One region of the Microbispora sp. CSR-4 genome, then DNA from elsewhere that is predicted to be linked to it. Evidence: predicted binding sites of a transcription regulator. Region 1 holds the regulator's gene; each other region holds the start of a gene.
The links. The regulator LexA, encoded in region 1, represses DNA repair genes until DNA is damaged. The targets are predictions, from matches to a motif close to TCGAACANNTGTTCGA.
Positions count from the first base shown of each region.

Region 2: FLV34_RS18615 (DUF6504 family protein) is a predicted target of LexA. The motif match lies at 2,800-2,815, and genes of this name have one in related genera.
Region 3: ruvC (crossover junction endodeoxyribonuclease RuvC) is a predicted target of LexA. The motif match lies at 3,991-4,006, and genes of this name have one in related genera.

Region 1 covers NZ_VJVX01000007.1:25,107-32,786, reverse strand. Annotated here, with positions in the region: gene FLV34_RS08615 (vitamin B12-dependent ribonucleotide reductase) at 33-2,918, opposite strand; gene nrdR (transcriptional regulator NrdR) at 3,037-3,516, opposite strand; gene lexA (transcriptional repressor LexA) at 3,954-4,667, shown strand; gene FLV34_RS08600 (MalY/PatB family protein) at 4,756-5,850, shown strand; gene FLV34_RS42260 (cellulase family glycosylhydrolase) at 5,860-7,521, opposite strand.
Region 2 covers NZ_VJVX01000023.1:85,016-92,695, reverse strand. Annotated here, with positions in the region: gene FLV34_RS18630 (glycosyltransferase family 4 protein) at 1-386, opposite strand, end outside; gene FLV34_RS18625 (hypothetical protein) at 634-1,284, opposite strand; gene FLV34_RS18620 (AAA family ATPase) at 1,305-2,498, opposite strand; gene FLV34_RS18615 (DUF6504 family protein) at 2,890-3,156, shown strand; gene FLV34_RS18610 (DNA polymerase III subunit alpha) at 3,230-6,862, shown strand.
Region 3 covers NZ_VJVX01000054.1:49,946-57,625, reverse strand. Annotated here, with positions in the region: gene pdxS (pyridoxal 5'-phosphate synthase lyase subunit PdxS) at 1-674, shown strand, start outside; gene FLV34_RS31025 (MarR family winged helix-turn-helix transcriptional regulator) at 757-1,182, shown strand; gene pdxT (pyridoxal 5'-phosphate synthase glutaminase subunit PdxT) at 1,271-1,861, shown strand; gene FLV34_RS31015 (YebC/PmpR family DNA-binding transcriptional regulator) at 1,865-2,617, shown strand; gene eis (enhanced intracellular survival protein Eis) at 2,756-3,952, shown strand; gene ruvC (crossover junction endodeoxyribonuclease RuvC) at 4,063-4,692, shown strand; gene ruvA (Holliday junction branch migration protein RuvA) at 4,689-5,309, shown strand; gene ruvB (Holliday junction branch migration DNA helicase RuvB) at 5,390-6,439, shown strand; gene yajC (preprotein translocase subunit YajC) at 6,683-7,033, shown strand; gene secD (protein translocase subunit SecD) at 7,075-7,680, shown strand, end outside.

The sequences.
Region 1 (7,680 bases):
TCTCTCCGGCGCCCCGCCTGACGGCGAACCGATCAGCTGCAGCCGCTGGTGCTGCCGCAACCCTCGCAGACGTAGCAGCTCCCGGCAGGGCGCATCTTGGTGCCGCAGGTCATGCACAGCGGCGCGTCCGCCGTACGGCCCTGGTGGCTCTCCAGCGAGGCGCCGACCCGGCGCGGCTCCGGCACGGCCACCGGCGCTGCCGGGGCCTTCTCGACCGGCGCGGGCTGCGCCTTCTCGACCGGCGCCTGCCCGCTCTCGATCGGCGCCGACTGGGCGAGCGCGGCGGTGTCCACGTCCTGCAGCGCGGCCGGGTCCTCACCGCGCTGCTGCGCGGCCCGCTCGGACGCGGAGAAGATCCCGAGGGCGGCCCGGTCCTCGTACGGCAGGTAGTCGAGCGCGAGCCGCCGGAAGATGTAGTCCATCACGGACTGCGCCATCCGGACGTCGGGGTCGTCGGTCATGCCCGCCGGCTCGAAGCGCATGTTGACGAACTTCTGCACGTACGTGTCGAGCGGCACGCCGTACTGGAGGCCGATCGAGATCGCCACGGAGAAGGCGTCCATCACGCCCGCGAGGGTCGAGCCCTGCTTGGACATCTTGAGGAAGACCTCGCCGAGACCGTCGTCGGGGTAGGACGAGGCGGTCATGTAGCCCTTGGCGCCGCCCACCGTGAAGCGGGTGGTGGTGCTCGGCCGCTGGTTGGGCATCCGCCGCCTGGTCGGCCGCGCGACCTCCACGACCTGGACGACCGGCTCCTTGTCCGCCGCCTCTGCGGGGGCCTCCTCGGAGGTCTTCTTCGCGACCGACAGCGGCTGGCCGACCTTGCAGTTGTCGCGGTAGACGGCCAGGGCCTTGAGGCCGAGCTTCCAGCCCTCCAGGTAGACCTGCTCGATGTCGTCCACGGTGGCCGACTCGGGCAGGTTGACGGTCTTGGAGATGGCGCCGGACAGGAACGGCTGGACGGCCGCCATCATCCGGACGTGGCCCATCGGGGCGATGGCCCGCTCGCCCATCGCGCAGTCGAACACCTCGTAGTGCTCCGGCCGCAGGCCGGGGGCGTCCACGACGTGGCCGTGCTCGGCGATGTACTCGACGATGGCCTCGACCTGCTCCTCCGGGTAGCCGAGCCGGCGCAGCGCCCGCGGGATCGTCTGGTTGACGATCTGCATCGAACCGCCGCCGACGAGCTTCTTGAACTTCACCAGCGCCAGGTCGGGCTCGATGCCGGTGGTGTCGCAGTCCATCATCAGGCCGATGGTGCCGGTCGGGGCGAGCAGCGACGCCTGGGCGTTGCGGTAGCCGTTCTTCTCGCCCAGCTTGAGGCACTCCTGCCACTGCCGGGTGGCCTCGGTGTGCAGGGCCTTGTCCATGTCGCCGAGCGTGCGCAGGTCGTCGTTGGCCGCGGCGTGCTTGCGCATGACCCGCTTGTGCGGCTCGGCGTTGCGCTGGTAGCCGTCGTACGGGCCGACGATCCCGGCGATCTCGGCCGAGCGGCGGTAGGACACGGCGGTCATCAGCGATGTGATCCCGGCCGCGATGGCCCGGCCGCCGTCGGAGTCGTACGCGTGCCCGGTCGCCATCAGCAGCGCGCCCAGGTTGGCGTAGCCGATGCCGAGCTGGCGGTACGCCCGGGTGGTCTCGGCGATCTTCTGCGTCGGGAAGTCGGCGAAGGTGATCGAGATGTCCATCGCGGTGATGATCAGCTCGGTGACCTTCACGAAGGTCGCGACGTCGAAGGAGTCGTCGTCGCGCAGGAACTTCAGCAGGTTGATCGACGCGAGGTTGCACGAGGAGTTGTCCAGGTGGACGTACTCCGAGCAGGGGTTGCTGGCCGTGATGCGCCCGGTCTCGGGGCAGGTGTGCCAGTCGTTGATCGTGTCGTCGTACTGCAGGCCGGGGTCGGCGCACTCCCAGGCGGCCTGGGCCATCTTGCGGAACAGCGACCGCGCCTCGACCTCTTCGATGACCTCGCCGGTCAGCCGGGCCCGCAGGCCGAACTTGTCGCCCGCCTCGACGGCCCGCATGAACTCGTCGGAGACCCGCACCGAGTTGTTGGCGTTCTGGTACTGCACGGACACGATGTCCTTGCCGCCGAGGTCCATGTCGAACCCGGCGTCGCGCAGCGCGCGGATCTTGTCCTCTTCGCGCGCCTTGGTCTCGATGAACTCCTCGATGTCGGGGTGGTCCACGTCGAGGACGACCATCTTGGCCGCCCGGCGGGTGGCGCCGCCCGACTTGATGGTGCCGGCGGAGGCGTCGGCGCCGCGCATGAAGGACACCGGGCCGCTGGCCGTGCCGCCGCTGGACAGCAGTTCCTTGGACGAGCGGATGCGGGAGAGGTTGACCCCGGAGCCGGAGCCGCCCTTGAAGATGACGCCCTCTTCCTTGTACCAGTCGAGGATCGACTCCATCGTGTCGTCCACGGCCAGGATGAAGCAGGCGCTCACCTGCTGGGGGGAGCGGGTGCCGACGTTGAACCACACCGGGGAGTTGAAGCTGAAGACCTGGTGGATCAGCGCGTGCTTGAGCTCGTGGTCGAAGATCTCCGCGTCCTCGTCGGAGGCGAAGTAGCCGTTCTCGACGCCGGTCCTGGTGTAGACGCCCACGACCCGGTCGACGAGCTGCTTGAGGCTCGACTCGCGCTGCGGGGTGCCCACCGCCCCGCGGAAGTACTTGGTGGTGACGATGTTGGCCGCGTTGACCGACCAGAAGTCCGGGAACTCCACGCCGTGCTGCTCGAAGTTGACCGAGCCGTCCCGCCAGTTCGTCATCACGACGTCGCGCCGCTCCCAGCGGACCTCGTCGTACGGGTGGACACCCGGGGTGGTGAAGATGCGCTTCATCTTCAGGCCCTTGCGCGGGCGCTTGCCCGGGTGACCCCCCGCACCCGACACCGTGCCGCTCACGGTCTCCGTCATGACTTCCCCCTCCCAGGGCCCGATGGAGCCCCTTCTCCGGACCACGCTCGTTGAAACCACATAGTCGCGGTGCGCCGTCGCGCCCCGCCCGCCTCGTCCCGGTCCCCCGGAAGGCGTCTTATTCCTCGCCCCCGGTGCCATGGGCTGCGGTGCCGTGGGCCGCGCGGAGCCGCTCGATCTCCGCCTCGAAGTCCGCCAGCGTCTCGAAGCTGCGGTAGACCGACGCGAAGCGCAGGTAGGCCACCTCGTCGAGATCGCGGAGCGGGCCCAGGATGGCCAGGCCGACCTCGTGGGAGGCGATCTCGGCCGCGCCCGTGCCCCGGATGCTCTCCTCGACGCGCTGCCCGAGCTGGGCGAGGGAGTCCTCGCTGACCGGGCGCCCCTGACAGGCCCGCCGCACGCCGGCGATGACCTTCTCGCGGGAGAACGGCTCGGTGACTCCGCTGCGCTTGCTCACCATCAGCAGTACGGTCTCCTGCGTGGTGAACCTGCGCCCGCACTCGGGACAGGTGCGCCGGCGACGGATCGCCGCCCCGTCCTCTGCCGCGCGGCTGTCCACGACCCGGGTGTCCGGGTGGCGACAGAACGGACAGTGCACTTCATCGCCTCCCTGAACGCACATCCCCGAACACAAGGTGTGGTGAACTTACACCGGTGTGACTACTAGATGTTGTGGTCCAACCGTAGGAGCGCCCGACCTTGAACGCAAGTCGAACCGGCCTTGGGCAAGGAAGTCCCTGCTCCGCCCGCGTGTCGCACCCCGGGTCACGGCCGCATCACGCGCCCCGGCCGTCGCGGAATAGGCCGTTTACGCGCCTTTTCCCGGCCGTTTTTCGCACGGCTTCTGACCTGCGCCTACAGCGGCCGAAGAAGATCGGGGAAATCGAACACGGGATCGATCGAACTCCCGTACGATGAAGGCGGACGGCGAGATCGGCGATTTCGCTGGATATCGAACAATTGTTTGACGGTGATCTTGAATCGCGGTACGGTCGCTCTGTGCGACACGAGGAACACGGATTGAGAGGTGGCATCGTGAGTGACCGAAGTGAGCAGGCGAATGGCGTCAGCGACCTCGCGGTTCGCAGGCGCGACTCGCTTGGCCTCACCCCCAGGCAGCGGAAGATTCTCGAGGTGATCCGCGACTCGGTCCAGCAGCGCGGTTATCCGCCGTCCATGCGGGAGATCGGGGAAGCGGTCCAGCTGACCAGCACCTCCAGCGTGTCGCACCAGCTCACGGCGCTCCAGCGTAAGGGCTACCTCCGGCGTGATCCCCATCGGCCCCGGGCCCTGGAGGTCCGGCTGCCGGGCGAGCCGGTGCTGTGGGTGGACCCCGACGCCACCTCCGAGGAGGAGCCCGGGTTCAGCCGGCCCACCGCGGCCTACGTGCCGCTGGTCGGCCGCATCGCGGCCGGTGGGCCCATCCTCGCCGAGCAGAGCATCGAGGACGTGTTCGCCCTGCCCAAGCAGCTCGTGGGCGAGGGCACGCTGTTCCTGCTCCAGGTCTCCGGCGACTCGATGATCGAGGCCGCCATCGCCGACGGCGACTGGGTCGTGGTCCGGCAGCAGCCGGTCGCCGACAACGGCGACATCGTGGCCGCGATGATCGACGGCGAGGCCACCGTGAAGACCTTCAAGCGCAAGGACGGGCACGTGTGGCTGGTGCCGCACAACCCCAACTACGAGCCGATCCCGGGCGACGAGGCCACCGTGCTCGGCAAGGTCACGGCTGTCCTTCGCAAGCTGTAGCCGCGCCGGCGCCCCGCGGCACGACGGGATCGCGGGGCGCGGCGGCCGCCTTTTCGGCGGTCGTCAACCGGCAATTAGGGTGAGTCGGATGAAGCTCGACTCCCTCTCCCTCGACGCGGCCCGGGGCCGTGACGGAATCAAGTGGGCGCAGGCCGCGCCCGGCGTCATCCCCGCCTGGGTCGCCGACATGGACTTCCCCGTGCCCGACGTGGTCACGGAGGCCATAGCGCGACGCGCCGCCAAGGACCTCGGCTATCCCGCCTGGCTGGACACCCCGACCGCGGGACCACTGGCGGAGGCGTTCGCCGAGCGGATGGAGACGCGGCACGGCTGGCGGGCCGATCCGGCCCACGTGCGGTCCTTCACCGACCTCAACCAGGCTCTCCAGGTGCTGCTGCACGTCCTGACCGAGCCCGGCGACGCCGTGGCACTGCACGTCCCCGCCTACGACCCCTTCCTCACCACCATCACCGGGATGAACCGCCGCCTGGTGCCCATGCCGCTGACGGCCGACGGCAGGTTCGAGGTCCCCGGAGAGCCCGTCAGTGTGCTCCTGCTGGTCAACCCGCAGAACCCGTCGGGCCGTTCGTTCACCCGTGAGGAGCTCGAAGGCGTCGCCGCGTACGCCGATCGGCACGGCACGCTGGTGATCGCCGACGAGATCCACGCCGACCTGACGTACGCCCCGAAGCGGCACATCCCGTTCGCCACGATCCTCCCCGAGCGCACGGTCACGCTGACCTCCGCCAGCAAGGCCTTCAACATGGGCGGACTGCACTGCTCGGTGGCCCACCTCGGCGCGAAGGAGGCCAGGGACGCACTCGGCCGCCAGCCCGCCCACATCTTCGGCGCGCCCAGCGTGCTCGGGGTGGAGGCCACGGTGGCCGCCTGGCGGCACGGCGACGCGTGGCTGGAGGAGGTGCTGGCGATCCTCGACCGCAACCGCAGGCTCGTCGCCGAGCGGCTCCCGTCGGTCGGCTACCGCGTTCCCGAGGCCACCTATCTCGCGTGGCTCGACTTCGGGGTGCCCGGCGCGGCGGCGTTCGTCGAGCGGGAGGCCCGGGTCAGGCTCAACCCGGGCCCGATGTACGGAGGCGGCGACACCTTCGCCCGCCTCAACTTCGCGACATCGGCGGCGATCCTGGAGGAGATCCTGTCGAGGATCGCCGCCGTGCTGACGTGACGCGCCCGCTCAGCTCGCCGTACAGGTGACCGAGGACGGAACGCCGTTGCTGCCCGACCAGCTTCCGTTGAAGCCGAACGCGGTCGAGGCGCCGGCGCCCAGCGTGCCGTTGTAGGACATGTTCGTCACCGTGACGTTGGACCCGCTCGCGCTGAGCGTGCCGTTCCAGAGCTGCGTGATGCTCTGGCCGTTCGGGAAGGACCAGTTCACGGTCCAGCCCGAGATGGCCGACGAACCCGCCTTGACCGTGACCTCGCCCTGGAAGCCGCCGGGATACTCGTTGACGACCTTGTACGTGGCCGTGCAGGTCTTCCCGCCCGGCGACGAGGGAGACGCGGACGGCGACGGGGAGGGAGACGGCGAGGGAGACGGCGATGGGGAGGGCGACCGAGTCGGAGACGCCGACGGCGAGGCCGAGGGCGAGGGCGACACTGGCGGCGTCGGGGTGCCACCACCGCCGGTCGGCGGGATCAGGTAGGGCGAGATGATGCTCTGCTTGGCCTGGTCGACCGTCGCCCAGTCGTCCTTGAGAATGCCGCCCGTGTCACCCGAGTTGGGGTTCCACGACCAGTAGGTGAACGACATGCCGTTCACGCCGGTGCCCATGTACTTCATGAGCTCCTGGAGCCAGATCTTGTCGATGTTGCTGGCGAGCGTCGTGCCGAACTCGCCGACCATGATCGGGGCGATGTTCTGCTTGTAGAGGTAGCCCCAGTACTTGTCCCAGATGGCCGGCATGTTGGCCGGGTAGGACGGGTCGTCGAACCAGTTCTGGTGGAAGACCGAGGTGGCGTACTCGTGGGGCGAGTAGACGAGCCGGTTGGCCACGTTGAGCCGCACCGGATACTGCCCGGCCTTGGTGAGGTTGCCGCCCCACCAGCCGCAGTCCTCGTCGTTGCTGGGGTCGTTGTCCCAGACGTTGGACTCGCCGCCGCTCGGGCAGCTCACGCCCTCCACGAAGATCAGCCAGTTGGGCTGCACGGACAGGATCGCGTTGCCGGCCCGCTCGGCCGCCAGGCGCCAGTCGCGCGACTCGTCGCCGCAGCCCCAGCAGGAGCCCTTCGCGTTCGGGTTGGTGCCGTCGGCGTGCGGCTCGTTGTGCAGGTCGGCCCCGATGACGGTGGGGTTGCCCGCGTAGTGCTGGGCCAGCGACTTCCAGTCGTTGATCCAGGTCGACTCGGGGACGCCGGAGGTGTACCACAGCGCCGTCTGGCCCGCGCTGGTCGGGCGGTGCCGGTCGAGGATGATCCGCATGCCCTTCTGGCCCGCGTAGTCCACGACCTTGTCGAGGATCTGCAGCGGGGACAGGCCGATCAGGTCGGGGTTGGAGTAGGTGTTGACGCTCGTCGCCTGCGCGCCCGGCTTCAGCGCGTCGTCGGAGAACGGCACCCGGATGGTGTTGTAACCGAGGCTCGCCATGAGGTCGAGCTGGCTCTTCCACGGGTTGTTCGCCCACAACCCGTGGAAGGTCTTGTTGTCGGTCTCCATGCCGAACCAGTTGATGCCGGTCAGCCGGACCGTCGCGCCGGTGCTGTCGACGATCTTGTTCCCGCTGGTGTGCAGGTAGCCGGTGCCCGTGCCGGCGGCGTTAGCCGGTGACCCGGTGACGACGAGCACGGTCGCCGCAACCGCGGCGGCGGTCGTCAGCCCGCCGAGAATTCGTCTGTACAAGACGTGCCTCCCACGCGGGGCGCACGCCGACGGCGAGCCATACGGTCAGGCGCGCACCCCAGACCACCGCCGGAGCGGTGGTGGTCGCGGCATGCCCTGACCGCACGCCTACATCGATATGAACTGGTTTTGTGGCTCGGGCGGAATTTTGTCCGGAAG
Region 2 (7,680 bases), on a different contig from region 1:
TGCACGGTCACCAGCGTCGGGGCCGTACGGGAGGCCGCGGTGAGCGGGCCGGCCAGGGAGTGGTCGTGGACGATGTCGACGTCGAGGGAGGCCAGCGTGGCCGCGGCGGCCGCCGCGTGCACCACCTCGGGCAGCGGCTCTCCGATGCGCGACGAGGGGGCCTCGGGATAGGTGGCGACGTAGTCCGCCGGGGTGTCGGCGCGTCCCGCGCCGATGAGCGTCACCGTGTGACCACGGCGCACGAGGGCGGTGGTCAGATCGGACACCATGGCCTCGATGCCGCCGTACGCCCGGGGCGGCAGTTCGTACCAGGGCGGGGCGACCATCGCGATCCGCAGGCCACCGGAGCGGGACCGGGCGGGGTGAAGATCGCTCACTGAACGCATGACGAGTACACCTCCGATACGCATCCACGGTCTTCGGCGTAGGAATCACCGCCGCCGCGTACGCGTCGTAGTGCTCGGTCCCAGCGCCCGCGCCGGCGACGTCACTACTGTTAGCACTCTCCTGACCTGAGTGCCAAACAGGCCCTTCCTGTCCCGGGCGGAGACCGGTGGCGGGTTCGACTGAGTCGGTGAGGGTGAAATTCCCCAGGAGTGACGCGGTGCTGCCCGACAGCGGGAAGCAGCGGAACTATCGGTTCCCGAGGTGTTCCCCGCAGCAGCGCTCCACGCTGGCGCAGAGATCGCTCCATGATCGGTTCGAACCGGACAACTCTCTCAGGGAACCCAGGGAGACCGCCTTTTCCAGCACCCCGGGTGCATCCGACTCCCGGTAGCGGCGGGACGGGGGTCCGATCTCGTTCATGAGGACCTTCTTCGGGGCATGTATTTTCCCCGTGTCTCGTCCCAGGTATTTGCTCGGCACCTCCCAGGAGGACACGAACGCCTTCAACGCTTTCGGGAACAGGAACATCCACGCTTCCGTCTCCCACGCGGCCAGCCCGTAATGAGCCGAATTCATCTCCCTGTCGAGGGCGTCCTGCACCCGGTCGCGGATCCGGACGTACTCTTCGCCGTCGACGGCGTCGAGATCCTCATGGACGAAAAAGCAGGCGAGTTCGGCCTTCTCCCTGGCGGCCCGCGCGCGGGCCAGTCTGGCGAGTTTGTTCACTCGATCGGTGAGTCTCTGACCGGTGGCCTGCCGTAAACGGACAGGCTCGTTGATCTCCACGAGCCTCCCTTTCATCTGCGGGCACAGGGCTTCCAACACGATGCGGAGGCAGCGCCGGTCGTTGCTGTCCTCGCCGGCGAGAACCACGACGGGCTTCTTCGTGGCACGCACACGAGTGCCGCCTCGCGGGGTCACAGATCGCCTCCCAGGGCGCCCGAGAACCACAGTTCGCCGAGAGGAAGCCCTTCGCTTCGCGTGACGATGTTACGGATCTGCTTATGGGAGATAGCGGGTATCGCGGAAGATCCGTCGTCTCGGCGTTCGCAGACGACCAGCTCGTCCGGGTGCAGCCTGTCGGCAAGGGCAGGGGAGTGCGTGGCGATGAGGAACTGCGTCCGTAGGCTGGCTTCGCGGAGCCGCTCCACGAGAAGTTCCAGAGCTTGGGGATGCAAGCCGTGATCGATCTCCTCGATGCACGTCAGGGCCGGGGGGCTGGGGTCGTAAAGCAGGGAAAGGAGACCGAGGAGGCGGATCGTTCCGTACGATGCGTCGGCGAGCTGCGTCCGTCTGCGAAGTCCTCGCTCGTGGAGGATGACGATGACCTCGCGCGCGGGACCAGAGGGAAATTCGAAATCAATTCCGGTGAGCTGTGGAAGCACCTCGATCGCGTCGGCCTCCAGCCTCTGGAACGCCTCCTCGTCACGGCTTCGCAGCGTCAGAAGAAACGCGGCCATGTTGGCGGCGTCGTCCTCCAAAGCATCCATCCCGTGTGGAAAGCGACTCGGCATGCGGGCGGATCCGACGTTCACATCGAAGACCCGGAAGGACGCGAGCCGCTGCGCCACCGTCGCCACCTCGGTCCCTCCCTCGTCATCTGTGAGCCGTGGAAGCGTGGAGAGGCCGCTGCTCAGCCGCTGGATTCCGATGGAGTGCGCAGGGGACTCGGCCCGGTCTTTACCGATTTGAACGACATTGACCTTCTGGCCGGAGATCGTGATTCGGCGGCCGCGTCCCTGCGTCCGTTTGAATTGGAATGTCTCCCGCCGGGAGAGGGATCTGCCGCTGCGCTGCTCGATCCGTAGTGAGTACTCGTCGGGTGCGTTCGGGCTGCTGTGAGTCGTCCAGTTCGCCTTCAGTTTGATCTGGATGGAGGTCGGTGGCTTGTCCCCACCCCAGAAGGCGACCTCGTCGAACCCGCCGCGAAGGTCGAGTGCCGGCTGCAGGTCGGTCCGGATCACGTCCGCGAGAAATCGGAACACTTCGAGGATATTGGTTTTTCCTGCGCCGTTCGCGCCGACGAGCACATTGAGCGGCCCCAGGGGAAGCGCCACTTTTCGCAGGCTGCGGAAGTTCTCCACCTCGAGCTCGATCAGCCGCTTCTCCATCAAGCCACACTTTCCATGCCGGTCTGCGTTCCAATGGTCACTGTGCGGACCAGTGCGAGTCCCCGCCAGAGTACTGCTGTGATCACAGATGGAGACGGTCTCCTCTGAAGATCGCGTCTCGGGTGCGGGGCGAGGCTCAACGTCGTAGGAGCGACATCGTGGTCACGACTCACCTCGCAGCGGCGAAGCGTCCGCCCGGCGACCTTATGCGGTCGCCGGTGCCTGACGGCTCCGCCCGCGGGCGTGCTTCCTGGGATTTCGCACCCGGGAACGGGCCGTGCCGACTTGCGTTCACCGCCCTGGGAACGTATGTTCGAAGTAGCGGCGATTCTGCCCGAATCATCCGCCCGTCTTCCCCCGGGTGGCCACGAAGCCACAGGGAGAAGGAGTCTTGAGCAGACTTTACGGCGATCCGATCGAGGTGTGGGTCCGGGACGGGCGCCCTGCTCAGTTCGTCTGGCGTGACCGGCTCTACACCGTCCGCGAGGTCCAGGACCACTGGGTGGTCGCCAGAGAGTGGTGGAAGACCTCGGACGCCGATCCCGGCGAGCGGCGCTTCTGGCGAGTGGGTGCTGCGGCCGGCAAGGAGGTCGGGACCTATGAACTGCGCTTCGACACCGCCAGCGGCGGCTGGCTCCTGCTGAGGGCCTGGGACTGATGGGAACGCTCCAGCCACCCAACCGGGGGACGGGCCGCTGGAGGACGGACCGGGGACGGACGGGGGTGTGCCCGTGACGCGCGCCTTCGCCCACCTGCACGTGGCGTCCGCCTTCTCGCTGCGGTACGGCACCGCGTTCCCGGCCGCCCTCGTCCGGCGGGCCGCCGAGCACGGCATGGACACGCTCGCGCTGACCGACCGCGACGGCCTCTATGGCGCGATCAAGCACGTCATCGCGTGCCACGAGCAGGGCGTCCGCCCGGTCGTCGGGGTCGATCTCGCCCTCGACGGCGTCTCTTCCCTGCCCGGCTCTTCGGTGCCCGGTTCTTCCGCGCCGGACGACCTGTTCGAGGGCGGCCTGCCGTCCGGCCGCCGCACCGGTCACAGCCGCGGGCATGGACACGGGCATGGACACGGGCATGGACACGGGCATGGGCACGGGCATGGCCGGGGGACGGCGGCCGAGTCGGCGCGGGTCGTCGTGCTCGCCCGCACCGGCGGCTGGGCCGCGCTGTGCCGCCTGGTCACGGCCGCCCACCACGCGGGGGAGCGCGGCGCGCCGTACGTCACGCCGGGCATGGTGGCCGAGCACGCGACCGGCCCGGACGGGGAGCCCCGGCTGACCGTGCTGCTCGGGCCCCGCTCCGGCGTCGGCCGCGCGGTGGCCGAGCGGCACGACGACCAGGCCAGGACCCTGCTGGCCGCCTGGCGCGCGGTGGTCCCCGACCTGGTCGTCGAGGTGTCCGATCTGTACGGCTATCGCGACGCGAGCACCGCCGCCCGCATGATCGGGCTGGCCGACTCGATGGGCGTGCCGGTCGTGCTGACGAACGCGGTCCGCTATCTGGACGCCGCCGACCACCAGGTCGGCAACGTGCTCGACGCGGCGCGCAAGCTGGTGCCCCTCGACGGGCGGCACCTCGACGACCCCACGGCCCACGCGTACCTGAAGGACGGCGCCGAGATGGCTCGGGTGGCCGCGCGGATCTGCGGCGGCGACACCGGCCGGGCCGCGCGGCTGCTGGCCGAGACGCGCCGCGTGGCCGACCTGTGCGTGCTCGACCCTGTCGAGATCGTGCCCCTGCTCGACCCCGAGCGGCCCCGGCTCCACCTGCCTGAGGTCGGCGAGGACCCGGTGCCCCTGCTGCGGCGGCGCTGCGAGGAAGGGCTGGCCCGGCGGGGCCTGGAGCGCTCGGCCGAGGCGCGCGACCGGCTCGCCGCCGAGCTCCACGTGATCGAGAAGAAGCGGCTGTCGGGCTACTTCACGTCCGTCGCCGGCATCACGGACATGATCCGGGCGATGGGCGTGCGCTGCGCGATCCGCGGCTCGGGGGCGAGCAGCCTGGTCAACTACCTGATCGGCATCGGCGAGGTGAACCCGCTCGAACACGGCCTGCTGATGGAGCGCTTCCTGTCGGAGGGCCGCAAGGGCCTGCCCGACATCGACATCGACGTGGAGTCGGCCCGCCGCCTCGACTGCTACCGCGCGATCCTCGACCGGTACGGCGAGGATCGGGTGGCCTGCGTGTCGATGATGGAGACCTACCGCGCCCGCAGCGCGATCAGGGACGTCGGCGCCGCCATGGGCCTGCCGCCGCACGAGATCGACGTCATCGCCAAGGCGTTCCCGCAGGTGCGGGCCAGGCAGATCAGGGCCGCGCTGTCCGACCTGCCGGAGCTGCGCGACAGCGGGCTGAACGACCGGTCGCTGGAGACGGTGTTCCGCCTGGCGGAGCGGCTCGACGGGCTGCCCCGGCACATCGCGCTGCACCCCTGCGGCGTTTTGATCGGCAACTCCACGTTGCGCGACCGCACCCCGGTCGAGCGCAGCATGCTGGACTTCCCGATGTCGCAGTTCGACAAGGACGACGTCGAGGAGGCGGGCCTGCTCAAGCTCGACGTGCTCGGCGTACGCATGCAGTCGGCGCTCGCCTACGCCCTCCAGGAGGTCGAACGGGTCGAGAACCGGAAGATCGACCTCGACGCCGTCCCGCGCGACGACCGGGAGACCTACGACATGATCCGCCTCAGCCGCACGATCGGCTGCTTCCAGATCGAGTCTCCGGGGCAGCGCGAACTCGTCGCCAAGCTGGAGCCGCGCACGATGCACGACCTGATCGTGGACATCTCGCTGTTCCGCCCGGGACCGGTCAACTCCGACATGGTCACCCCCTACCTGGAGACCCGGCACGGCTTCCGCGAGGCGCGCTACCCGCACGAGTCGCTGCGCGATGCGCTCAGGGAGACCAACGGGGTGGTCGTCTTCCACGAGCAGGTCATGAAGGTCATCGACGTCATGACCGGGGCGGGGCTGTCGGAGGCCGACCGGGCCCGCCGCGCGCTCGGCACGCCGGAGGGCCGCGAGGCCGTACGCGCCTGGTTCGTGCCGCTCGCCAAGGAGAACGGCTACGCCGACGACGTCGTCGAGCAGGCGTGGAAGGTGCTCGACGCGTTCGGCGGGTTCGGGTTCTGCAAGGCGCACGCGGCGGCGTTCGCGCTGCCCACCTATCAGTCGGCCTGGCTGAAACGGCACCACACGGCGGCGTTCCTCGCGGGCGTGCTCACCCACGACCCCGGCATGTATCCGAGCCGGGTCATCCTCGACGAGGCCCGCCAGTGCGGCGTGGACGTCCTGCCCCTCGACGTCAACCGGTCGGGGAAGACCTGGCTGGTCGAGCGTACGAGCCCGGCCGAGGGCGGGCCGGTGGAGGGCGGGCCGGTGGAGTTCGGCCGTGGATACGGCCTGCGGGTGCCGTTCTCGGCCGTACGGGGGGTGAGCGAGGCCGAGGTGGAGCGCATGGTCGCGGGCCGGCCCTACACCTCGCTGGCCGACTTCTGGGAGCGGGCCCGGCCCTCACGGCCGGTGGCCGAGCGGATCGTGGAGGTCGGCGGGTTCGACGCCCTGCACGGCCTGCGGCCGGGGGAGCCGCGCTGGCGGCCGGGCCGGCTGACCAGGCGCGACCTGATCGCCCAGGTCGGCGCGCTCGACCGGGGCTCACCCGTGGGCGTGGCCGGGCAGCTCCCGATGGGGTTCACCGACCGGGTCACGCCCGGCGAGCTGCCGGAGATGACCGAGGCCGAGGCCGTCGAGGCCGAGCTGGAGATCCTCGGCATGGACGTGAGCCACCACGTCATGGACTTCTACCGCGACCTGCTCGACGCGATCGGCGTGACGCGGGCCAGGGATCTGCTCCGGCAGCGCAACGGCGCGGAGATCCTGGTCGCGGGGGTGAAGGTCGCCACCCAGACGCCCGCCGTGCGGTCGGGGCAGCGGGTCATCTTCACCACCCTGGACGACTCCACAGGACCGATCGACCTGACGTTCTTCGAGTCGGTGCAGGCGCACACGGCCGCGACCGTGTTCGGGTCGTGGCTGCTGGCCGCCAGGGGAGTGGTGCGGCGCACCGGGGGCCGGGCGGTCTCGCTGCGCGCCGTCCACTGCTGGAACCTCGCCGACCTCGACCGCGTGTGGCGCACCGAGGGGCTTGACGCCGTACGCGCTCTGATCAGCGAGGTGCCCGTGCCCGGTGCCGGGGTGGGCGGACGGCCCATCGAATACGGCAACGGCTTCCGGGTGTCGCCCTACTCCGACAACGGCGCCCCGCCGGCCGTACGCGAGGGGCGGCTCCCCGGCCACCCGTCCGCGCCCCAGCGGCGGCTCTGGCACGCCAGCTCCGGCAGCTCGGGACCGCCGCCCGGCCGGTGATCCTCCTCGCCGCCGTTTCCCGCGCGGCCGGAGGCCGTGGGGCCGGGCTCGGAGCGCGGGACATCCGATCCGCTCCCTTCCGGGCGGCCTCCCGCGGGTGCCGCCGGCCTGCCGGACGGCCGTTCGGCCTGGTCGAGCGTGCTGCCGAGGCGGACCTGCGGCCGGACGGCGGGCCGTGCCGTCCGCTTCCGGCCGGCGCCCGCGTGCCGGAGGGTGACCTCGCGGACGGCCGAGGCGCACAGGAGCGCCGCTACGGCGATCGCGGCGGCCTGGGCCGTGCCGAGGCCGGTCAGACCGTCCCGGGCCGGGCTGGCGAACACCAGGCCGAGCGCGGCCAGCCAGCTCATCCACCAGCAGGCGAGGACGACCAGCCACCGCGTCCGGTCTCCGGCGCCGTACGGCTCGCCCCGCGCGGGATCGCCGCTTCGCATGATGCCGCCGTTTCGCCGGGGTCGCCCCGCCGGGCCCTCGCGCCAGGCCAGGTCGGCGAGGAACGGCGGGACCACGAGGTTGACGCCGGGCACGAGGCACGCCGCCGCGAGCGCGACGGGCGGAGTGCCCGGGCGCACCAGCCGCAGCCAGCCCAGATAGGCGGCGGCGCACGCCACGGTGGCGCCGATCGCCAGCAGGACCAGCACGGCGAACGCCGTGGCCGCGCCGCTGACGGTCCGGGCGGCGGGAGAGGCGGGATCGCCGCCGAAGGCCGCGATCTGCGCGGCCAGACGCCTGCCTCTGGTCTCCTCGAACACGGCGAGCGCGGTCACAGACACGACCTGGGCGGCGAGGGCCGCGTACACACCGGCGGCCGCCCGGTTCAG
Region 3 (7,680 bases), on a different contig from region 1:
TCAACGCCGTCTCCATCCCGGTGATGGCCAAGGCCAGGATCGGCCACTTCGTCGAGGCCCAGGTGCTCCAGGCGCTCGGGGTCGACTACATCGACGAGTCCGAGGTCCTCACCCCGGCCGACTACGCCAACCACATCGACAAGTGGCAGTTCACCGTGCCCTTCGTGTGCGGGGCCACCAACCTCGGCGAGGCGCTGCGCCGCATCACCGAGGGCGCCGCGATGATCCGCTCCAAGGGCGAGGCCGGCACCGGCGACGTCTCCAACGCCACCACCCACATGCGCAAGATCCGCGGCGAGATCAAGCGCCTCACCTCGCTGCCCGAGGACGAGCTGTACGTCGCGGCCAAGGAACTGCAGGCGCCGTACGAGCTGGTGGCCGAGATCGCCAAGACCGGCAAGCTGCCGGTGGTGCTGTTCACCGCGGGCGGCATCGCCACCCCGGCCGACGCCGCGATGATGATGCAGCTCGGCGCCGAGGGCGTGTTCGTCGGCTCGGGCATCTTCAAGTCCGGCGACCCCGCCAGGCGCGCCGCCGCCATCGTCAAGGCCACCACGTTCTACGACGACCCCGACGTGATCGCCAAGGTCTCGCGCGGCCTGGGCGAGGCGATGGTCGGCATCAACGTCGACGACATCCCCGTGCCGCACCGCCTCGCCGAGCGCGGCTGGTAGGCGCCGGAAGCCGGAGCGAAGACGCCCGGCCGGACATCCCGGCCGGGCGTTCGTGCTGTCCGCCCCGTTATCGTGGCCTGCTATGACGACCGACGACACGGCACGGCTCGCCGAGAACCTGTCGCGTGAGCTGCGCCACATCGTGATGCTGCTGCGCCGTACGACGGCGGGGCAGCCGGTCACCGCCCAGCAATACTCCGTGCTCGGCTCCCTGGAGGAGGGCGCGCGCCGGATGACCGAGCTGGCCGAGGAGCACGGCGTGCAGCTCCCGACGATGAGCGTGCAGGTCAGCCGCCTGGAGGAGGCCGGTCTCGTCGCGCGGGGCACCGACGCCTCCGACGCGCGGGTGCGCACCGTCGAGCTGACCGGCGAGGGACGCGACCGCCTCCGGGCCGTACGGCGGGCCAGGATCGCCTACCTGTCCGACCGGCTGGACGCGCTGACCGTCGAGGAGCGCACGGCCATAGCCCACGCCCTGCCCGCCCTCGCGAAGCTGGGCCGTGCCTGACGGAACACGCCGGCCTCGTCCGATCCGTCGTTTTGGGCCCGCAAGACCGCGGCCATACCCTGAACACGTCAGCACAGGAAGGGAAACCGTGACGTCCGCACCCAAGATCGGCGTGCTCGCCCTGCAGGGCGACGTGCGCGAGCACATCCGCGCTCTGGAGGAGTCGGGCGCCACCGCCACGCCGGTGCGCAGGCAGGAGGAGCTCGCCGCGGTGGACGCGCTGGTCGTCCCGGGCGGGGAGTCGACCACGATGTGGAAGCTCGCCGTCACCTTCGAGCTGCTCGAACCGCTGCGGCTGCGGATCAAGGAGGGCATGCCCGCCTACGGCTCGTGCGCCGGGATGATCATGCTGGCCGACCGGATCGAGGGCGGCATCGAGGGCCAGGAGACGCTGGGCGGCATCGACATGGTGGTCCGCCGCAACGCCTTCGGCCGCCAGGTCGACTCGTTCGAGGCCGATCTCGACTTCGCCGGACGGGGGACGATCAGGGCCGTGTTCATCCGCGCGCCCTGGGTCGAGTCCGTGGGGCCCGACGTGGAAGTGCTGGGCCGCACCGAAGCTGGGGATAGGATCGTCGCGGTCCGACAGGGACCGCTGCTCGCGACGTCCTTCCATCCGGAGCTGACGGGCGACGCGCGGGTGCACTCGTATTTTGTCGAAATGGTGAGGGAGCTCTAGGCGATGTCCGGCCACTCCAAATGGGCGACGACGAAGCACAAGAAGGCGGCGCTGGACTCCAAGCGCGGCAAGCTTTTCGCCAAGCTCATCAAGAACATCGAGGTCGCGGCCAGGACCGGCGGGCCCGACCCGGACGGCAACCCCACGCTGTTCGACGCCATCACCAAGGCCAGGAAGAACTCGGTCCCGATCGACAACATCGAGCGGGCCCGCAAGCGCGGCGGCGGCCTCGAGGCCGGCGGCGCCGACTGGCAGACGATCATGTACGAGGGCTACGCCCCCGGCGGTGTCGCGGTTCTCATCGAGTGCCTCACCGACAACCGCAACCGTGCGGCGTCCGAGGTGCGCGTGGCGCTGACCCGCAACGGCGGCTCGCTCGCCGACCCCGGCTCGGTGTCGTACATGTTCAACCGCAAGGGCGTCGTGATCGTCCCCAAGGGGTCGCTGACCGAGGACGACGTGCTCATGGCCGTCCTCGACGCGGGCGCCGAGGAGGTCAACGACCTCGGCGAGAGCTTCGAGGTGGTCTCCGAGGCCTCCGACCTGATCCCCGTGCGCAAGGCGCTGCAGGACGCCGGCATCGACTACGAGTCGGCCGAGATGAGCTTCGTCCCCACGCTCAACGTCCCCCTCGACGAGGAGGGCGCCCGCAAGGTCTTCAAGCTCATCGACGCGCTCGAGGACAGCGACGACGTGCAGAACGTCTGGGCGAACTTCGACGTGAGCGACGAGGTCATGGAGAAGGTCGGCGCCTGACGCCGGAGGCGGGCACGGGCCCTCGGCCCACATGGGCACGGGCCCTCGGCCCACATGGGCGCGGGGCCCGGCCCGAGGCCCCCGCGTGAGCGGAAAACCGGTGGCATGGCCGCCGGGGCCCGCATAGCTTGGCCGGTTGTGGACATCCGTCATCTCACGAGCGACGACCTGGACGCCGTCCTCGACACCCGCAGGCGCGCCTTCGGCCCGCTGTCCGGCGGCGACGTGGAGACCTGGCGCAAGCTCGTCACCCCGATGCTGCCCGAGGGCCGTTATCTGGGCGCCTTCGACGGCCCCCGGCTCGTCGGCGCGGCCAGGATCAACCCGTACGTCCAGTGGTGGCACGGCCGCCCGCTGTCCATGGGCGGCGTGGGGGCTGTGACGGTGGCGCCGGAGGACCGCGGCAGGGGCGTGGGCCGGGCGCTCACGCACGCGGTCATCGAGCGCTGCGCCGAGCTGGGCCACGTGGTCTCCGCGCTCTACCCGGCCACCACGCCCATCTACCGGAGCGCGGGCTACGAGCACGCCGGCGTGCTCCAGCGGGTCACCGTGCCCGCCGAGGCGCTGCGTACGCTCGGCGGTCCATCCGGTCTATCCGGCGCGTCCGGCGCGGTCAAGCTGCGCAGGATGGGCCCCGCCGACGCGGCCGAGGTCGTCGCCCTGGTCGGCCGGGTGCACACCGCCGCCCGCGCGAGCGGCCCGCTCTGCTTCGACGAGCGGACCTGGCGGCTGTGGCTGGAGGACGACGACGACTTCTGCTACCTGGCCGAGGACGGGTTCGTCGTCTACCGGTGGAGCGACGGGGACATCGAGGTCGACAACCTGCTCGCGGGGTCGGAGGCGACGGCCAGGGCCCTGTGGTCGCTGGTCGGCAGCTCCTCAAGCGTCGCCAAGTCGGTGAAGGCGTTCGTGGACCCGGCCGACCCGGTGCTCTGGATGCTGCGGGAGCGGTCGAGGGACGAGGTCAGCCAGACCCGGTGGATGTTCCGGCTGATCGATCTGCCCGCCGCTGTCGAGGGGCGCGGCTTCCCCGCCGGAGTCCGCGCCGAGATCCCCGTCGAGGTGACCGACGCCCTGCGCCCGGGCAACGCGGGCGCGTGGCTGCTGCGGGTGGACGGCCGCGCCGGCTCCATGACACGGCGGGACGCGCCGGGCGGTGAGAAGGCCGCCGGCGACGCGACACGGCTCGCGATCGGCGGGATGTCCGCACTTTTCGCCGGCGTCCCCGCGGCCACCCTCCGCCGGGCCGGCCTGCTGAGCGGCGGATCTCCCGACACCGATGACGCGCTGGACGCCGCCTTCGGCTGCACCGCGTACATGATCGACTACTTCTGACGCCCCCGCGCGGCCGCTGATCGCGATAGAGTGACCGACCGAACAGATGTTCGGCGCAGCGGCGGCCGCGCCGCCGGGATCAGGGAGGCGTGCCGGTGCGGATGCCCCAGCTGCGGGTGATGGGCGTGGACCCGGGGTTGACGCGGTGCGGTCTCGGCGCCGTGGAGGGCAGCCCGGGCGCGCCGCTGAGCCTGCTGTCGGTCGGGGTGGTCCGCACCCCGCCCGACGACGACATCGGGTCCCGGCTGGTCGTCATCGAGGCCGAGATCGAGCGCTGGCTCGACGAGATCAGGCCCGACGCGGTCGCCGTCGAGCGGGTCTTCGCCCAGCACAACGTCCGCACGGTGATGGGGACGGCCCAGGCGTCGGCCGTCGCGATCGTCTGCGCGGCCCGGCGGGGGCTGCCGGTCGCGCTGCACACGCCCAGCGAGGTCAAGGCCGCGATCACCGGCAACGGCAACGCCGACAAGAAGCAGGTCGGCACGATGGTCACCCGGTTGCTGCGGCTCGACGCCATGCCCAGGCCCGCGGACGCGGCCGACGCGCTCGCCCTGGCCATCTGCCACGTCTGGCGCGGCGGCGTGCAGCATCGCCTGGCCGACGCCCTGGCCAGGGCCCGTTCCGGCGGTGCCGCCGCCATCGGCACTGGTGGCACCGGGGGCACCGGGGGCTCTGGTAGGACTGGGAGACCCGGCGAAGTCGCGGCCGGGCGTCAGGACCGGGGAGGGAACACGCGGTGATCGCATCCGTTGCGGGGCAGGTGGCGGCGATCGGCGCCGACAGCGCCGTGGTCGAGGTGGGCGGCGTCGGGATGCTCGTCCACTGCACCCCGGGCACCCTGGCCGGGCTGCGGGTCGGTGAGCCCGCCCGGCTGTCCACCTCGCTCGTCGTACGCGAGGACTCCCTCACGCTGTACGGCTTCGCCTCCGACGACGAGCGCACGGTCTTCGAGCTGCTCCAGACGGCCAGCGGGGTCGGGCCGCGCCTGGCCCTGGCCATGCTCGCGGTCCACGCGCCCAACGCGCTGCGGGTCGCGGTGGCGAGCGCCGACATCAAGGCCCTGACGATGGTGCCCGGCATCGGCCAGAAGGGCGCGCAGCGCATCGTGCTGGAACTCAAGGACAAGCTCGGCACCCCGGCGGCGGCCGTCGACGCCGCGCTCAACGGCGCGGCGGCGGCGCCCGTCTGGCGCGACCAGGTCCACTCCGGGCTGGTCGGGCTCGGCTACTCGTCCAGGGACGCCGACGAGGCGGTCGCGGCGGTCACCGCGGAGGCCGAGGCGGAGCTCGCGGCCGGCCGCGCCCCGCAGGTGGCGGCGCTGCTCAAGTCGGCGCTGCGCGTGCTGAGCGTGCGGTGACCCTCGTGGCGGGCTGAAGGTTCCATGAAATTTTCACCGGGAATCGGACGGGTCCCGGCAGGCCGAGCGGATGGTGTCGAGTGAGCTTCGAGCGGGATCTCGTGTCGCCGGAACCGGAGGGCGACGAGCGGGCGATCGAGGCCGCGCTGCGCCCCCGGCGCCTTGACGAGTTCATCGGGCAGGGCCGGGTGCGCGAGCAGCTGTCGCTGGTGCTGGAGAGCGCGCTGCGCCGCAACCGCCCGCCCGACCACGTGCTCATGAGCGGCGGTCCCGGGCTCGGGAAGACGACGCTCGCCATGATCATCGCCTCCGAGCTCGGCGCGCCGCTGCGGATGACCTCGGGCCCGGCGCTGGAGCGCGCGGGCGACCTGGCCGCGATCCTGTCCACGCTGACCGAGGGCGAGGTCCTGTTCATCGACGAGATCCACCGCATGGCCCGCCCGGCGGAGGAGATGCTCTATCTCGCCATGGAGGACTTCCGGGTGGACATCGTCGTCGGCAAGGGCCCCGGCGCCACCTCGATCCCCCTCGACATCGCCCCGTTCACCCTGGTCGGGGCGACCACCAGGGCGGGGCTGCTGCCCGCGCCGCTGCGCGACAGGTTCGGCTTCACCGCCCACATGGACTTCTACGACGTGGCCGAGCTGGAGCAGGTGCTGCGGCGCTCCGCGAAGCTGCTGTCGGTCGAGCTGCCGGACGAGGGCGCCCACGAGATCGCCCGCCGTTCGCGCGGCACGCCCCGCATCGCCAACCGCCTGCTCCGCCGGGTGCGCGACTTCGCCGAGGTCCGCGCGGAGGGCGTGATCGACCGGGAGATCGCGGCGGCGGCGCTCAACCTCTACGAGGTCGACGCCGAGGGGCTCGACCGGCTCGACCGGGCCGTGCTCGACGCGCTGCTGCGCAAGTTCGGCGGCGGCCCGGTGGGCCTGTCGACACTCGCGGTGGCGGTGGGGGAGGAGCCGGAGACCGTCGAGGTCGTGGCCGAGCCCTTCCTGGTGCGGCAGGGGCTGCTGGCCCGCACCCCGAGGGGCCGCGTCGCCACCGCGGCCGCCTGGGCGCACCTCGGCATGACCCCGCCTCCCGACGCGGTCGGCTCGGTGGCGGTGCCCTCGCTCTTCGACGACGCCTGAACGCCGGGCGCCAAGGCGGTAAGCGGAAACCGGGGCAAAGAGGTAACAGACCGATTGCGAAGCCCATGAAACGGGAACTTTCCCGCCCGCCTGCCCGTGGGTTCGTTGCCGGGCTTCTGCGTGCTCGCATACACTGCGTGGCTTGACTGGCCGCACACGCGAGAAGTCGCGGTGGCCCGCGTGTGAAGCGCACAAGACCTCCGGCGTCAGGCCGGTTCATCACGTTACGAAAGGGTGGCCCCCGTGGGTAACAACCCGCTTGGGACGTTCCTGCCACTGATCTTGTTGGTAGTGGTGTTCTACTTCCTCCTGATCCGCCCCCAGCGCAAGCGGCAGCAGGAACAGATCCAGATGCAGAACTCCCTCACCCCGGGCGCCCGGGTCATGACCACGACGGGGTTGTTCGCGACGGTGGTCGCGCTGCAGGACGACGACGTCGTGCTGGAGGTGGCCCCCGGTGTCGAGACCCGCTGGGTCAAGGCGGCGATCGGCCGGGTGATCACCCCCGCGGACGAGGTGACCGAAACCGAGGAGACCGTGACCGAGGGCACCGACACGGGGAACGGCGACGACACGAGCACCAAGCAGTCCTGAGTAGGCTGATCACAACTTTTCGACGAAAGAACTGACCTCCAGTGGCCCCACCGACCAGTAGCCAGAGCAAGCCGGGACGCACACTCCTGCTGCTCCTTGCGCTCATCATCGTCATGGGCGCGACGGTCGCCCTCCAGAAGGCGTTCGTCCCCAAGTTCGGCCTCGACCTCGCGGGCGGCACGACCGTGACGCTCTCGCCGGTCACGGCGGACGGGAAGGCGCCGTCGCAGGAGAGCCTCGACCGAGCCGTGACGATCATCCGGCAGCGCGTCAACGGCACCGGCATCTCCGACGCCCAGGTCGCGAAGTCGAACGACAACATCGTGATCCAGATCCCGGGCGCGGGCCGTGACGAGGCCCTCAAGCTGGTGTCGACCACCGCCGAACTGCGCATGCGGCAGGTGCTCGCGGTGGCCGCCGCGGCGAACCCGCCGGCCGAGGTGCCCACGGCGGCTCCGACGCCCAGCGGCTCGGCCACGGCGACGCCCGCGACCACCGCGGGCACGCCGACGCCGGCCGGGCAGGGCGCGGACAACGGCAACGCGACTCCCGCCGGGCGCGCCCTGTCGAAGGCGCTGACCGCGCCGTCGCCGGACCCGAGCGCCTCGGAGAGGGCCGGGAACCACCGCAAGGCGGGGGCGGGAGCC